One region of the Paenibacillus sp. J31R30 genome, then DNA from elsewhere that is predicted to be linked to it. Evidence: riboswitches for the same ligand, from Rfam matches in the RefSeq annotation. Region 1 holds a riboswitch; each other region holds the start of a gene.

Region 1 (5,807 bases):
GCATCTGAGGCGCGAGGAACAGGAAGCCGAAGCTGATCATATAGGAAGTCACGCCGATTGCGCCAAGCGCCATATAAGGCTTATCGGCGAATAGGGCAGGCAGTACGAACGGTTGAGAGGCTCGGCGAATGCGCAGTGCGAACAGGGCAAGCGCAAGAACGCCAACGAGGAGGGCAACGACACTCTTCGACGTTAGGAAGAGCAGCAAACCCGTCGTCCCAATCCCTAGGAGCAGCGCACCGATGAAATCGAACGAGCCGCTTTCTGCTTTTTCTTTTGGGAGTAAGACAAGAAAGATAGGGATAAGTAGAAGCGTAATGCCAGTAATGACGAATAGGAAATGCCATCCCAAGTATTGAACGATGGAACCGCCAGCGACGGGGCCAAGTCCTAGACCGAGTGACGCGGCAGACAAAATAAGCGACATAGCTCTACCTCTACGCGACAGCGGAATGTAGCGGGTTACGAGAACGATACCGAGCGATGGAATCGCGCCTGCGCCAGATGCTTGAATCAACCTTGTAAGCAGCAAGAGTCCAAAGCTGTCCGTGAACAGCCCTAGGATGGATGCACCGCCTAGTGAAAGCAGAGCAATGACGTAAAGTCTGCGAATGGGTACAAAGTCGGACAAGCGGCTATAGGTAATAGAAGAAATAGCGAAAATGATCGAATACCCCGTGACGATCCACGATGCCGTTGAGGGGCTGAGTTCAAATTGTACGGAAATCTTGGGCAAAGCCAGATTGAACATCATTGTGTTCATGATCACCAGTACAATAGTAAAGCAGAGTAACCAGGAGACAGGCGTTTCTCGTAAGCGGCTAGGCAGCTCTGATTGAGCGTTTGTGGTTCCAGTATTAGAAGTGATTGCATTGTTTGACATCGTACACCATCCGATCCTTAACTATAATCTATTTTGTTACAGATTAGCATGGTGGGTACAATGTGTCAACGAATTGGCCATGGTAAAAATAGTTGATAACTGAATATTTATTCGTTAAAATGTATTATTATTCATTGAAATTCAAGGGGGTAATCTAGTGGGACATGCGATAAGAAAAGCAGAAATGAAAGATTTGGAGGCATTAACAGAGCTGATGGTTGCCTATATTGTCGGCTTTTATAAGAAGCCGCGGCCTGAGTTGGCTGATATCCATCGTCTGATCAGCACCTTACTTCAGGAGCAAGGGGGGATTCAGTTTGTGGTCGAAAAGGAAGATGAGCTCATCGGCTTTGCGACGCTGTATTTTGCATGGAGCACGATGAAGGCTAGTCCTATTACGATCATGAACGACCTGTTCCTTCTAGAGCCATTTCGGGGAACCGCTGCGGAAGAAGACTTGTTCCGGAAGTGTCAAAACTATTCCAAGGAAAACGGCTATGCCTACATGTCTTGGATCACCGCACCAGACAATCATCGGGCACAACAATTTTTTGATAGAAGGGGTGGAACACGCGTAGATTGGGTGAATTACACCATGAACTGGCGTTTTTCCAACTAATTACTTCGTTTTATCCAGGTATGATCGTTCTAGCATGTCACTTTTCACAAAATACCTCGAGTACCTACGAGAATGGAAGATAATCAACGAATCAGGTAATTGTAAGCGAATTATTGGGGCATGGAAGAGGTGGAAGAGAGCTTTTTACGTTTTTTCCCTCCTTTACTATGTTGACAGAAGAGAGTAGTATTCAACACGTACATGAACAGTTGAATATTTCGCTTAATTTTCTTTTAAGAAAAGCGGGGGAACCACGAGTAACATGGGGTGAATAATGGTGCTGATACCAAGTACCTTTTAGGGCAGATTTTCTCGCGGCCCGAACCCGACAGCTAACCTCGTAAGCGGTCGTGAGAAAGGAGAACATGTGTTTAAAACACAAGGTCAATCCTTGTGTTTTTTTGCGTCATTTTTACCCAACTAGTACATTGAGATTAGCTTTTATTGGAGGAACGACCACGAAATGACAAGTGATTCATTGAAGAAAATTGTGTTTGGTAAGCCGCTAAAGTCGAGTGAGATTGAGTCGGAGAAAATGCCTGTCTGGAAAGCTCTCCCCATCCTGTCTTCTGATGCCTTATCTTCTGTATCGTATGGGACGGAGCAAATTCTGTTAGAGCTCGCAACCGTGGGAATTGCTGCATTTGCATTCTCCTTGCCGATTGCGATTTCGATCATCGCATTGATTTTGTTGCTTGTGCTCAGCTATCGGCAAGTGATTGAAGCCTACCCGATGGGTGGCGGCGCTTATATGGTTACCAAAGAAAATTTAGGCATGGTGTGGGGGCGACTAACAGGTGTCTCACTGCTGATCGATTATACCTTGACCGTGGCCGTTTCGATCTCGGCAGGTGTGCAGGCGATTACTTCGGCCTTTCCTTCTGCAGTACCGTATATTGTTCCGCTTACCATCTTTCTGGTTTGGATCATGGTCTGGATTAATTTGCGAGGCACTTCCGAATCAGGAACCGTTTTTGCGATTCCGACGTACTTTTTCATCCTTTGTATCCTGTTGTTAGTAGGTAAAGGTATCTTCGATTTAATGACCGGCTCACTTAATACGCATGCCATTGATTTCACACCTAACGCTGCGACGAACTCATTAACGTTATTCGTACTTCTTAAGGCGTTCTCCTCGGGTTGTTCAGCTGTAACAGGCATCGAAGCAATTTCCGATGCTGTCCCGCATTTCCGAACGCCATCTGTCAAAAATGCTAAACGCACGCTCATCTCCTTGGGCGGCCTGTTGGCAATCGTCTTCGGTGGTGTAACGTTGATCGCCTTAGGGTATGGAATTGCCCCAGATCATAACGGGCACACTTCGGTTCTATCGATGGTGACCGAGCAAGCGTTTGGACGCGGCGTGATGTACTATGCGACTCAAATCGCGACGATGCTTATTCTAGTGCTAGCTGCTAATACGAGCTTTAATGGATTCCCCATCTTGGCGTCAATCATGGCCCAAGACAAAAACTTCCCGCGCATGTTCTCCTTCCGTGGAGATCGACTTTCGTATCATTATGGCATCATCACGCTTGGCGTGCTGGCAAGTCTGCTTCTGATTGGCTTTAAAGGGAAGACTGATGCACTCATTCCGCTTTATGCGATCGGCGTATTTTTATCCTTTACACTGGCTCAGGCAGGTTTGGTACGTAAATGGCTGAAGGAGCGCGTATCCGGCTGGATCGGCAAATTGATCATCAACGGTTTAGGCGGCATCGTTTCTTTCGCGGTTCTCATCATATTCTCTGTGACGAAATTTAGCGAAGGCGCTTGGATCGTCATTATCGTGACACCGATTCTACTCTGGATCATTACGAAGATCAGCCACCATTACGATGACGTAGCCAACCAGCTGCGCATCGATATCACACAAGACCGTGTTTGTACCAAAGAACCCGTCATTATCGTACCTGTGGCCGGGATTCATAAAGCTGTAGAGCAAACGCTGAACTATGCGAAGTCACTCTCGCCTAACGTTATTGCTTTCTATGTCTCCTTCTCGGATGAAGATGAGGAGTCGATGCAGGAGAAATGGCAAATCTGGGATCCAGGTGTTCGCCTCGTAGTGTTCAAGTCGCGGTATAGAACGATCTTGAAGCCGCTGGCTGAATTCATTGAGCGTATCGACACGCATGTGTCAGAGAAGCAGTCTATCATGGTTATTCTCCCGCAATTCATGCCAAAAAAATGGTGGCACCGTCTGCTCCATAATCAGTCTGCGGCGCGTATTCGCTCGAAGCTTCAAGCCGATAAGGATATCGTTGTTGCGACAGTCCCGTATCATTTACACCAATAGACGTGTACAATAATAGGGAGAACATGTAGACGAGGTGACCTTATTATGGTGAAAAAGAAAGCTAAAATGACGCCAGCTGCGGCTAGCGTGCAAGATAAACCAGCAACCCTGAAGGATCTGCTGCGTCCGGAAATTTTGGAAGGACTCAAAGCCCAGGCTGACGCGATGAAAGCGGAAGAGCAAGCGAAGAAGGACGCAGAGAGAGCCAGGGTAGAAGCGGCTCGCAAGGCGGAAGAGAAGCGTCTTGAAAATGATTTTGCTTATCAGCTGGAGAAAAGCAAATTAGATTGGCGGAAGCACAAATGAGGGGGCGCACGATGTGCCTCCTTTTCTTTATATGTGCGATGACAGCGCTTGCAGGGTGTGTAGGGGAGGAGGGGGCTAAGGTGGTGGAGACATCAGTTGCGACTGCAGGAACCACACCCCCGACACAGCTAACTACTGCTGAGCCATCAAGGTCCTCACCCACGAGCGTAGCGATGACGACACCTGTGAGCAGCCCGACAGCGTCACCTGCAGCGACGACATCATCCCATCCATCATCAAGCAGTCTAACAAATGTACCAGCAAAAGAACCATCAAATGATCCGAAAAATGCAGAGGTTGAGGCTGTTCCAGCTTTCGCGTCGATGGAACAAACATTGATCGCACGTTACGCCTCCGTCTTACCAACGAAATGGGGAGAGCGTGTTCCCGGTGTGAAAACTCGGTTGCTTACGAAGGACAAAGTGATTGCTCTCACCTTTGATGCTTGCGGCGGGAAGGACGGCAGCGGCTACGATGAGAAGCTGATCCAGTATCTGATTCAGGAGCAGATTCCAGCAACGCTCTTCATCAATGCAAGATGGATTGCTGCGAATCCGACCACCTTTATTGAACTGGCCACGAACCCTCTGTTCGAGATCGAAAATCATGGCACGGAGCACCGCCCCTTATCCGTGAACGGCAAGCTGGCGTATGGGATTGCGGGAACGAAGAACGTCAAAGAGGTCATACACGAAATGAATGACAGTGCGGATCAGATTGAGAAGCTGACGGGAAAAAGACCTTTATTTTTTCGTTCAGGCACGGCATTTTACGATGAGGTTGCGACGTCTGTTGCCCATGATCTTGGCTTTGAACTAGCGGGATATTCGGTGCTTGGAGATGCGGGAGCGACCTATAATACGGAGCAAGTGTACAACGCCTTCACAAAGGCTCTGAGCGGTTCCATCGTCCTTGCGCATATGAATCATCCAGAGAAGGATACGGCTGAGGGCGTCATCAAAGCGATACCAGAGCTGCGTAAATTAGGCTATAGCTTCGTACAGCTTGCCTCTATGGAACTTAACGGATAGTAGGAGGAAGATACAGAAAACAATAGAGTTCCATCACAATGAGGCTGCTTGAATGGCAGCCTCGTTGAAGTAATGACAGATTTGCGGAATATGAGACAAGCTTGACTACATTCCGTAGATATCTACCTCTGTGATACTATTCCATCCATTTCCGGATGAGTTGCCATGGCCAACGATTCTTACATAGCGACCAACCGTGTCTGTGAAGTCGTATTGTACCTGCGAAAGTGTCTGTGAACTCACTTTATTGCTTACTACCGTAGACCACGTCGTGCCATCCGCGGATACTTGTAAATCGAAAGTCGTGGTACGTACATCCCCCTGATGAAAAGCAATAGACAAGTAAGCTATCGTTTTACTGGAGCCCAAATCGTATCGAATCCATTGCCCATCACCTTGTGAGGACCAACGAGTACTCAAGCTATTGTCAATTGTATTCAGCGGGACATTCCCGTCATTACCACTATCCGTTACTGCAGATACGGTGAGAATGGCAGGGCTTGTGCCACCGCCTCCCGAACAGCTTGTGTAGGTGGTAACGCTGCCCAGATACATATTCCCGGAAGGACTGCGAGTATTTCCACACGCTTTAGCAGAGCCGCCATCCACATTGACAACATAAGGTGTGCTATTATCCATGTTCACAATATTATTGTAGAAATCATTGTT
Region 2 (5,807 bases), on a different contig from region 1:
AGCCGAACACTTTGACCAAGTAACTTCCCACAGGCTTTACCAAAAGCATGATAATCCCTAGTGTGATGACTACTTGTAACAATCCCATACCCATAGTAGGTTCTCCCCCTGCTTACATAAGCTCATATTCTGCAATTAAAATTTCTCAGGCTTTACTAAAACAAAACCGAGATATACCATAATGGCACATCCAATGAGTCCGATAACAATCATATGGTTACCTCCTATACATTTTTATTCCAAATATCCTTTTTGAATATACAAACGTAAACCTCAAGCTTTCTCACAATATTTCGCAAATCCCCAAAACCCTAGAAAAGTGACTGCAAATAATAAAATCATCGTTACATCGTTGTACATGACACACCTCCTTCAAATCAGACAGAACTTATGTTTTTATTTGGTTTAAGGGATGATAGTAGAAACTTAACATCACCATTTTTAGAATAAATGACATAGTCCGCGCCTAGTCCTTTGTAAATTAATCTAGGATTTACGCTTTGGGTGATAACATAAATGGGTCTTGAAGTCCAACTGCGACAAATTTGAATATACCGGCAGCATAGCGGCAAGCTCTCCTCAAACAGAACGACATTCCCAATCGGATAGTCGGGAATGATGGACGCCGCTGGATCCGTCGTATCCACTTGGATAATTTGCTTCACTCCTTGACCTTCTAACTTGATTCTCTCCATCTTGTTGTTAGTTAATGCAACATAAGGAAAACCAACCAATTTCGTATGTTTCATAAACTCCTCGCCTGCCTTGGTTGGCGCAGCTATCAGCAACAAGTCACTTTGCATGACGACCACCGCCCCCTTTCCTGAAACATTGTAACGCCGATCCTTATAAAAAGGGGGTAAAGAATCTATAGCATCCGTATAAAAAAAATATAAAAATATTTTTATTCTTGATTGATGATGAATGAGTAGGGTTTTGTCAACATTATGGCGAGTTCTGGCTCTTTTCCATCGTTTTCCCACTAAAATCAAACTTGACTCGTTTTACAAAGCTAATTTCTCAAGAGTAATATACGTCTCTAAGCGTTCGAGAGATGAAAAAACCTCAGGAGGAATAACTTGACTATGTTTTTACATCATTTTGAAACAGGCACCCAGAACCCTACAACGATCGTTTTCTTGCACGGAAGCAGTTTAGGAGGCTGGATGTGGCGACCTCACGTCGATCATTTAACTAAATTCCATTGCCTCATACCTGACCTCCCTGAACACAGAGGAAGCATACACAGAGGTATTTTCTCCATTCCGAATGCGGCTGAGCACATGGCTGAACTCATTCAGAAAAAGGCTCGTGGGAATCGTGCGCATGTTATTGGGTTAGATGTTGGAGGACAAGTGGCACTTCAATTGAGTGCTATAGCACCTGAGTTGGTGACTAGCGTTCTGGTCAGCGGCGTTTGTACCAAGCCATCTATTTCGCTGCAATGGATCTCTTTTATGCATAAATTCATTTTGCCAATTAAACATCAGGACTGGCTCATTCGCGCTAAAATGAATCAATGGGGTATCCCGATGAAGCATTTTGAAGAGGTTCGGAAAGATTTCATTATGCAGGATTGGCGCACATCAGGAAGAATTACCAGAGAAAATCTTGAATTTCAGTTACCCGACATTGCTTCTCATCAAAAGCTTCCGCCAATGCTCGCGATGGCAGGCGAGAAAGAAGGGGCTTCTATCCAGCAATCTCTGCTTCACCTATGCGCTTCCTACCCAAGCTCCAAGAGTTACTTTGTAAGAAGAGCTAAGCATAACTGGCCCTTGGAGAAACCAGCTCTCTTTTCTAAAACAGTATCTTCATGGATCGCAGGGCATCCATTGCCAGAAATCCTCATTCCGGCCAATCCTAGTTAAGACAAAGAGCACCTCCATCCACTAGAATCCATAAGTGGGTAGAGGTGCTCTTTACAATGATATCGAGTATTTAGAAAGTGATATAAGCCCCAGAATGCTCAAATAAATAAGTGCGATCAGATAGGCAAGGTAGTTCTTGTACTGTTGCAGTTGATGAGTTCTCTAGCTTTTCAGATAAATTCGTTAATGCAGATACAATTAAATGTGTTCGCACTTCTCCCCATGCCTCTTGTCTCTGATGAACATAATCCAAACCATCCTTCAGGGTAAGACCTTTGAGCTTTTGAAAGACCACAGCCCATCGTACGAAATCTCCCTTTAAGTTGCCGCATGGAATTTCATATTGCCCTAATCCGCATGTTCCAAGATTCGTTGAAATCGTCAATAAACCGCAATGACAGTCCGTGCCATGTCCAGGCAGCAGCTTATCCGATAGTTCACAATCAAATTGAAAACATTCAATACGGGTAATCTTGCATTCCTTCGTAAGTTTGGTACGTTCGTCTGATTCTCTTACTAGAGTCAGGGGTTCGGGATACATAATAGAGTCACTCTCCTCATTTTGTGAACAACACAAAGAAGCCAAAGAGCAGAGAATCTCTACTCTCGGGCTCGAAGCAGCGTGAAATTACGCGCTGTGGACACCACGAAAAGAAGGTTGTTCTCTCCCAATTCGCTTACGAGGTTAGCTGTCGGATTCGGGCTTGGAAGTGCCCTACTTTGGCAAGCTGCGCTTGCTTTAGATTCACCCCGAGAAACCGATTCTACTTCCGATCGGCTTCGGTTGGTTCCCCCGTTTCCCTTGCGGGAACTCAGCGTTTTGCATCTTTATGTTGTTGCTGAAACGAATGTTACGCCGATTGCTCTAGAATGTAAAATACGCTGGAGACAATTATTTTGCAATCTGTGACCTTCACTGTTTATGAAAGCGCGTCCAATTATAAATCACATGCATTTTCGATAGAAATGCTTCGGCTTACTCCCGTTTTTACCATTTTGCAGTAGTCGACCATTAGCCCAGCGACGTTTAGAAAACCAACGGATTTGCGTTTTTATTCTATTTTTATACGTTTGCTATCCATTCTTTACCCCCTTTTTATACGTTTCAAACATACAATTATGGCATATTCATTCACTACCGACTTTGAGACTAAGTCAAGAAGGAGTAATGTCATGACTTCCTTTCCCCACTATTATTTAGGTATTGCATCTCATTTGTTGAATCCGATTGATTTAAATTACGAGTGGTTCGGTGTCTTATGGCTAGAAGAAGAAAATCATTTCCCTATTATTGTTGGTTATTGGTTTTCTAAAGAAAAGTCCGAGATCACACAAGATGCTATCCTGTCAGGATTTTCATCATGGACTGAAATATCCGATCATCACATGATTATGAGAATGTATCAGTCGATAAGAAACAAGCAAAAAAAGCAGGATTGGGAGAATCGGACTCGATTATCTATCCGTACGATTTTCAACTCACCGTGGAATGAAGTTTCACCTGGGTTGTATATCATAAAATCTCGGCTGACATACCCTCTTCATGCTTCAGCCATTCTTAAGAAGAGATTCTTTGTTTGGCTGGAACATACTGCCGTATGTGAAACAGAGGAAGAGTTTCATGGGTTCATGAAACGGGTGAGTGAAGAGCATCAGATGGAAATCTTAATGAGAAAAGGTAGCCCCACTGTGAAGTAAGGGCTACCCATTTTTTATTTCGTTAAGTGGTACGGCACTGTTGTTACAATCACATTTCTCCGATACAGCAGATGTGCACGAATGAGTAAGCTTGATTGGTTATGCAGGATATTGTGCCAGCCTTTTTTAGGAATAAATTGGGGGATAATAACGGTAACCTGATAGTTGGATTCACCGGCTTTACGCTGAACCGTGTCAATAAATTTCGTTAATGGGTTTATGATACTTCGATAAGGCGAATGCAGTGTCACTAGTCTCACATCAGGCTGCCAGTTCTCCCATTTTTCTTCAAACAAAGCTTCATCTTCTCGTTCAAAGGGGACGTACACGGCAATAATCTGGTGAGGTGAAAGCGATTTGGCATAGTTTAATGAGTTCTCAACCACATGCGTGATACCGGCAACAGGAACAATAATGACATTCCCCTCAATGGGGATAGCAGGCTTACGGTTTGTAAGTCTTAATTGGTCACCAACGGCCTCATAATGCTGTTTAATGCGATGAAAGAGATAGATAATCATAGGCAAGAAAACTAGAACTGGCCAGACCTGCGAGAACTTGGTTAAAAAGAACATCATCGAAACGATCAGGCTGATCACAGCCCCAGTTGTATTAATGATGAGCTTGGACATCCATCCTTCGGGTTTTTCTCGCACCCATTTGACCACCATCCCCGTCTGAGAAAGGGTAAATGGGATAAATACGCCGACGGCATAAAGTGGGATAAGATGCTCTGTCTTTCCTTTAAAAGCAATAATCAGCACAATGGATAATACCCCAAGAATGATGATCCCGTTGGAATAGCCTAATCGGTCACCGCGAATGGTAAACATTCTAGGAATGAATTTATCTTTCGCAAGATTAACTGCGAGCAGCGGGAATGCCGAGTATCCTGTGTTAGCAGCAAGGATTAAGATCAATGCGGTTGTTCCTTGAATGAAGAAATACATAAAGTTTCGTCCAAAGGTCTGTTCCGCAATTTGCGAAACAACAGTTACATCAGCAGCAGGAACTATGCCATATTCAAAGGCCAAATATACGATTCCAGCAAATAACAGCGCCAATAATGTGCCCATCGCGGCTAATGTTTTAGCGGCATTATGAGGAGCAGATTCTTTGAAATTCGGAATCGCATTCGAGATCGCTTCAACACCTGTTAAAGCAGAACTCCCTGAGGCAAATGCTTTTAAAAGTAGAAATAAACTAATCCCGGCAACGGGTGTACCTAAGGATGTATGTACATTCGGAGAAACCTGGCCTGTTAAGATATTGTAAATGCCAACGCCAATTAAAATGAATAATGCCACAACAAATAAATAAACCGGATACGCTAAAATAGAAGCAGATTCCGTTACGCCTCTTAAATTCAAGGTCGTTATAAAAAGTACAAAGGCGACTGCGATGATGACATTATACGAATGTAAGCTTGGGAATGCAGAGGTAATCGCATCCGTGCCTGCAGACACACTTACTGCCACTGTTAGGATATAATCGACTAATAAGGAGCCTCCAGCAATGAGTCCAGGATACTTACCCAGATTTTCCTTGGACACGACATACGCTCCACCGCCATGAGGATACGAAAATATAATTTGTCTATAGGACAAGATGAGTGCCAAGAGTAGAATTAAAACACCAATTGCAATCGGTATCGAATACCAAATCGCAGCAGCACCAACTGTCATTAAGACGATTAATATTTGCTCGGGGCCATAGGCAACAGAGGACAAGGCATCTGAGGAGAGAATGGCTAATGCCTTCGTTTTATTAAGTTTCTGTTCCCCTAATTCCGTTGACTTTAACGGTCGACCAATTAAAAATCTTTTCAGAGAAGATAGCACTAAATCGTTCCACCGCCATAACTTTATAGTAGAATTCCTTGCAGCCCTTTATCAGGTACAAGCTCAGATATTCTCACTAGTATATTACGCCTACTGGCTTATTTTGTAAAACGTATATATCCTGTTTTTATACGTCTGCTACCGATTCCTCCCTATTTTTTTAAATGATATGGCACCGTCGTCACGATCAGATTTCGCTTATACAGCAGGAATGCCCTGATCAACAAACTCGATTGATTGTGGAGAATGTTGTGCCAATTTCGCTTCGGGATAAACTGAGGGATGATCACCGTTACCCGGAAATTCGATTCCGCCGCTTTATGTTCAACCGTATCAATAAATTTCGTTAAGGGATGCACAATGCTCCGATAATGGGAGTGCAGGGTGACTAACCGTA
Region 3 (5,807 bases), on a different contig from region 1:
ACCTTAGGAGAGTGAGTCCTTAAGGCTTTGATCCGAGCGGTTCCACCAGTCTTCATTATGCGCAATCAGTGTGTTTCGAAGGACTGCTCGCTCACTGTCCGACAATCCTTCTAGGATAAACTTCCGTTTCATAGCTCCGTCCATTTTGTTCACGTGCTCCGCAAGAATCTTCCATCCGCGGCGCGCTTCTGTATCGATTAACATCTCACAAGCAGACATCCCCGCATAGTAGGCGCCTTCTTCTGTGCGATCAACCGCTACCCACACAATCCACGCTTTACGACCATTCGGAACATCCTCCTTGTTCGTGGAGAACTTAATCCCTTTCTCGATCTTGCTCTTGGCGTGAAGCGTTCCTTCATCTAGATACGCTTCATCTCCGTCAATAATAATACCCGAGACATTGCTGAGATCAATGGCTCCTGCTCCGAAACCTTTGTGATTCACTTTCGAACTTACTATATTTAAGGCCAGCTTCTTCTTATCCGCTTCCATTATGGCACCTTCCACTCTACATGAAGTTAAAATGACGACTTGCTTTCATTGTAGCGAAAGTCACCCGCTAGAACAAGGGGCGAAGGCTCTTCGATACGTATTTCACACATTTCTTTCACCTCGCAGAAATATTCCCTAGGTTGTCTACATATACATGCTGTAGATGCTTGTTTAGGCGGGGTGAATCCATGGATATGAATGCTCTATTCAATAGCCGCAAGGTACAGTGGTTTGCTGTCATGCTCCTTGCTGCCGGCGCAGTGTTACTAACGAACACCTTGCTCCCCTCCACATCAAGAGGGACTGTTCCTGTCGTCTCTAAAGAGGTACCTATTGTTAAGACACCGGACATGCAGCCTGCAGATAATGGCAAACCCGTAGAAACCTCAACACCACTTAGTTATCGGATTGCCGAGTATCACATGAACGTTGCCTACACACCAGAGACCCAGCAGCTCCAAGGGCAACAAACGCTCACGTGGGAAAATCCAGGATCAGTTCCTGTACAAGAAATTTATCTGCATCTTTATCCGAATGCTTTTGCTTCAAAGAAAACAACGTTTATGCGTGAATCCGGCGGAAAGCTGCGGGAGGATGAAGCAAAGGCCGATAGCGGCGGCAGCATGCAGCTGTTATCCGTGAAATCCGATTCTGGCGATGATCTCACCAAACGGATGTCTTTCGTGCAGCCGGATGACGGCAATAAGGACGACCATACGCTGCTCAAAATCCCGCTGTCTAAGCCCGTAGGCTCGGGAGAACGAGTAACCATCAATACCGAATTCCTAGTTAAGCTGCCAGCAGCTTTTGCCAGAATGGGGTATGTGGACGATTTTGTCATGGCAGGGCAATGGTTTCCGAAGGTAGCCGCTTATGAACGCAAAGGCACAAGAGGACGGACGGAGCCTGGCTGGGATCTTCATCAATACCATGGTAACTCCGAGTTCTATGCCGATTTCGGGATGTATGATGTGAAAATTCAAGTGCCCGCGAATTACATTGTGGCTGCCACAGGCTTTCAGGTGAAGCCTGCTGTGACGGACAAGGGTACGAAAACGTATCAGTTTTATGCCGAAGATGTGCATGATTTCGCTTGGTCGGCTTCTCCTCATTTCGTCTATGTGGAAGAGCCCTTCTCAGCCCCACAAGTTCCCGGGGTCAAAATCAAGCTTTATCTCGATCCCAATCATCAAGATTTAAAGGATCGTTATATGTACGCTGCCAAAAAAGCGCTATCGCGCTATAGCCAGTGGTACGGAACGTATCCGTACTCTACGCTTTCCATCGTTGTACCGCCACCAGGCGGGAATGGCGCCGGCGGCATGGAATATCCGACCTTGGTCACCGCTTGGGGTGCCAGCGACAAAGATCCCGACTTAGAACTGGAGCGTGTCGTTGTCCATGAGATAGGCCACCAATTCTTCTACGGACTCGTCGCCAGCAATGAATTCGAGGAAGCCTGGCTCGATGAAGGCTTTACCTCTTATGCGGAAGATAAAGTCATGGAAGCTGAATATGGGGATGCCCCTAATTTACCTGTAGAATCCAGCTACATCACTTCACCTAACGGGCTGCAGAAAGAAGCTTGGGCCTACACAGGACATGATCAGTATGCGGAAAATGTGTACACACGCGGCAAGCTCGTACTAAAGGCGATTGAGCAGCAGGTCGGAACCAAAGTCATGGATAAAATTATGAAAACCTATTTCCAAAGATGGCAATTCAAGCATCCCTCGACGAAGGACTTCCAACAGGTTGTGGAGGATGTCAGCAAAACGAAATGGGATGACTTCTTCAATCAGTATGTGTACGGCGATATGATGATGGATTATTCCGTCGCGAGTGTCAACGTTCGGCCTCAGGGCACTAAGGGATCCGAGACTTACGAAAGTACAGTTCGCATTGTTAAACATGGCGGCAACTCGCCGGAGGTGCCGATTCAGTTCCATTTTGCAGATGGCACAACGCTTGATAAAACATGGGATGGCAAGGAAGGCAGCATCGAGTTCAAATTATCGCATACGTCCCCTGTCGACTGGGTGCGCATTGATCCCAAATACACGCTCATACTCGAAAATAAGCACATCAACAACTTTTATCAAACACAATTAAATACAAAGTGGCAAATCCGGTGGAATCTCGGCATTATTCAACTCCTGCAAGCCATATTCGGCTCAGTCGCCTGGTAAGGACATGGCTTACGTCTTATGACAAACTCAGCGTATGCTTACGAAGCCAGTTTTCTAACGAAAACTTTAAGGAGGGACCCTCGTTGGCCACCTATATCAAATCCGGCTTCAGGGCAGCTATGGCGCAGCCTTTTGCCACCATTATTTTGTTCCTGTATCAAATGGGTTGGGGTATTCTCTTGTATAAGCTAGTGCAGGGAATACTCGTCCCCCTCATGCATCGATTCCCTGGTGCTGAGCAGCCCAAGCAGGCTTTGCAAATCTTTCTAGCAGAAGGCCAGTTTCAATTACTCAAAACTGATCTTAGCTATTCTTATCTCTGGTGGCTCGCTGCTCTCTTATGCGCCCGCATGCTGCTAACGCCCCTCTTAAATGGCGGTGTTTACTATTCGCTCACGCACGCTCACCAGAATGCTGGCTACCGTTTCTTTCGCGGGATGAAGGAGCTCATGCTCCCTTTCCTGCTTGTGTATCTGATCCGGATCGCATTTACCCTGCTTCCACTGATCTGGATTTTCCCGAAAGCTACGTATATTCTAGGGCATAGCAGCTCCTATGAGCAGGTTGTTCTCAAGCTTCTGCCCTGGATTCTCAGTTTACTGGTCTACGGATTTCTCCTGCAGCTTCTGTTTATGTATGTCCAATTCGCGATCGCAGCCAAGTTAGGGATCACATCGACAGTCATCTCTTTCTTTCGATATTCGCTGCCGATTGTCGGACTTGCCATTACCCTCTTACTTTTCGCAGGACTATTGGCAGGTGTCACGGTCACAGCCACCTACTTGTGGGCAGGTCTGGTAGCGCTAATCATTTATCAGCTGTACCCACTTTTTCACATTTTCATCCAAATCTGGGGCATTTCTTCCCAATATCAGCTACTTTCAGCCAAAATATCCAATTAATATCCAGCAAAACAGCGAATAGGCAAACATTCTCCCCCTTCTCCTTGAGAAAGGGGCTTTTTTTTGTCTTTTTTCCGAACTATTCCACTTATTTTTAGCCTAATTTTTAAACTTAAAAGAGGAATTTCATTCTTTATGACGAATTACAAGGACTAGCATCAAAAAACCAAATATTTCATGCCGAATTCCTCAGTTTATGGGGAAACGGGGGAACCACTCCGGGTGAATTGATCTTGCAAGACAGGGATCATAGGGAACCTTCAACCGAACCCTCCAGCTAACCTCGTAGGCACCGGAAGGAGACAAGCAGTTGAAGAAATTTGTTGGTCTTGTTTTTAGTCTTGTTTTGTTTTTGAGTGTTAGTGTAGGAAGCGTTTTCGCGGCATCCGATATGGATAAAGCGGTAGACGAGCTTGTAGGAACGCCTTACAGATGGGCAGGAACGACAACCAAAGGATTCGATTGCTCTGGTTTCACGTCCTACTTATTCGGCGAATTCGGCATCGATCTTCCACACAGCTCCAAATCACAAAACGGCGAAGGCTACTGGGTTGACAAAAAAGATCTTCGTAAGGGCGATCTTGTATTTTTCAACACGGATGGCAGCGGTATCTCTCATGTAGGTATGTACCTCGGAGACGGTGAATTCGTTCACTCCGCTACGAATCAAGGTGTTGTGAAGAATAAGTTGAGCGAATCCTATTATGCGAAGCGATATGTATCCGCCAGACGTGTTCTGTGGGATGATATCTACAATCAACTAACTGCTGAATCCAAGTAATGTTCTCGGCACAGAATGAAGCCCTGCAAGCTTTGCTCGTAAGAGCGGCTTGCAGGGCTTCATTCATTTGAACGTGTGTATCGGCCACAAGATGAGTAAAACAAAGATAAGTAATAGCCCATGGGCTTTGAGGAAGGATTGGCTAGTATGGACACTTCACAAAATAGTACATCACCCCCATTTCCCGGTATTATACGATCCATCGATGAGATTAGAGCCGTTATTGGGGAGCCTCATCCTGCGGTTCAACATAAGGTTATTAATCAAATCGACGAGCACGCACGTGCGTTCATTGCAAAATCGCCATTATTCTTCTTCTCTACGTCGAATGCTAACGGCTCGAGCGATGTGTCTCCCCGCGGGGATGCCGCAGGATTCGTACGGGTTGTGGATGAACGCCGCCTCGTCTTCCCAGAAAGACTTGGCAATCGCCGACTAGACTCGATGCAAAATCTGCTGACCAACCCGGAAGTCGGTCTCCTGTTCATCATCCCAGGCGTCGAGATGGTGCTCCGCGTCAATGGCCGCGCTTGGTTGACGAAGGACGAGGAGCTGCTGTCGACCATGCAGCTAAACGGGAAGTCACCGATCGCCGCTGTCGGCGTCGAGGTGCAAGAATGCTTCGTGCATTGCAGCCGCGCGCTCAAGCTGTCGAAGATTTGGGATCCCGCTACATGGGTACCTGAGCAGGAACAGCCGGACGGCATGGATATGTTCCGCGCGCATGTCGCGTTGAACGGGATTGCGTTGGAGGATTAGGCTTAATGAGCAAATAGCCAAAAAGTGTAACTTGACATAGCATGTGAGCCATCCTATAATAACGGCATGTCGTTTTCTAGGGTTCCGCGGCGCATGTTCGCCGGCTGGTCCAAGGGAAAACACACAGCGGATACGCTGTGGTCACGGAGGGAGAAAAGCCCGGGAGTCTATCGCAGCAGTGCGATATTCCCGGGCTTTTCTTTGTTTTTTTTGTGGCACTGACGACATAATACTTACATGAAGGAGTGTTCATAATGGCATGGTTATACCTGGTCATTGCAGGTGTTTTCGAGGTGGTGTGGGCCATCTCATTGAAATTTTCCAACGGATTTACACGGCTCGTTCCCACGATTATCACGATTCTCGGGATGATCGTTAGCTTTTATTTCTTAGCTTCAGCCACGAAAACCTTGCCCATCGGAACGGCTTATGCCGCATGGACCGGAATCGGTGCTGTCGGCGCGATTATCATTGGCACACTTTTCCTCAATGAACCGATCAGCTTAATTCGTATCTTGTTTATGGTATTGATTTTGGTCGGTGTACTCGGGCTGAAATTCACGTCGGGGCACTAAGTAGTGTTAGGCTCTTACACCTCGCTCATCTGCGTAACAACATTGGCAATCCGGCGGAGGCGTGTCTCTTGCGTTTTCGCGTCCTCGACCTGTCGGACGAATTCTT

Evidence for each region. Region 1 has a riboswitch for cyclic di-AMP ahead of AC58QO_RS18210 (APC family permease). Riboswitches for the same ligand answer to the same signal wherever they lie in the genome.
Region 2: it holds a riboswitch for cyclic di-AMP, as region 1 does, so the genes downstream of both, AC58QO_RS28620 (hypothetical protein) here and AC58QO_RS18210 (APC family permease) in region 1, are expected to answer to the same signal.
Region 3: it holds a riboswitch for cyclic di-AMP, as region 1 does, so the genes downstream of both, AC58QO_RS18880 (C40 family peptidase) here and AC58QO_RS18210 (APC family permease) in region 1, are expected to answer to the same signal.

Annotation. Positions count from the first base shown of each region.
Region 1 covers NZ_JCAUAV010000004.1:289,638-295,444, reverse strand. Annotated here, with positions in the region: gene AC58QO_RS18220 (MFS transporter) at 1-883, opposite strand, end outside; gene AC58QO_RS18215 (GNAT family N-acetyltransferase) at 1,041-1,502, shown strand; cyclic di-AMP (ydaO/yuaA leader) riboswitch at 1,712-1,864, shown strand; gene AC58QO_RS18210 (APC family permease) at 1,966-3,801, shown strand; gene AC58QO_RS18205 (YqkE family protein) at 3,847-4,107, shown strand; gene AC58QO_RS18200 (polysaccharide deacetylase family protein) at 4,188-5,138, shown strand; gene AC58QO_RS18195 (discoidin domain-containing protein) at 5,244-5,807, opposite strand, start outside.
Region 2 covers NZ_JCAUAV010000014.1:11,831-17,637, forward strand. Annotated here, with positions in the region: gene kdpA (potassium-transporting ATPase subunit KdpA) at 1-88, opposite strand, end outside; gene AC58QO_RS28605 (potassium-transporting ATPase subunit F) at 136-213, opposite strand; gene AC58QO_RS28610 (hypothetical protein) at 378-803, opposite strand; gene AC58QO_RS28615 (alpha/beta fold hydrolase) at 1,086-1,871, shown strand; gene AC58QO_RS28620 (hypothetical protein) at 1,942-2,412, opposite strand; cyclic di-AMP (ydaO/yuaA leader) riboswitch at 2,530-2,699, opposite strand; gene AC58QO_RS28625 (hypothetical protein) at 3,045-3,569, shown strand; gene AC58QO_RS28630 (APC family permease) at 3,584-5,410, opposite strand; gene AC58QO_RS28635 (APC family permease) at 5,563-5,807, opposite strand, start outside.
Region 3 covers NZ_JCAUAV010000005.1:23,688-29,494, forward strand. Annotated here, with positions in the region: gene AC58QO_RS18865 (YwhD family protein) at 4-495, opposite strand; gene AC58QO_RS18870 (M1 family metallopeptidase) at 684-2,684, shown strand; gene AC58QO_RS18875 (hypothetical protein) at 2,768-3,586, shown strand; cyclic di-AMP (ydaO/yuaA leader) riboswitch at 3,755-3,893, shown strand; gene AC58QO_RS18880 (C40 family peptidase) at 3,897-4,367, shown strand; gene AC58QO_RS18885 (MSMEG_1061 family FMN-dependent PPOX-type flavoprotein) at 4,515-5,126, shown strand; guanidine-I (ykkC/yxkD leader) riboswitch at 5,192-5,294, shown strand; gene sugE (quaternary ammonium compound efflux SMR transporter SugE) at 5,381-5,701, shown strand; gene AC58QO_RS18895 (YdeI/OmpD-associated family protein) at 5,716-5,807, opposite strand, start outside.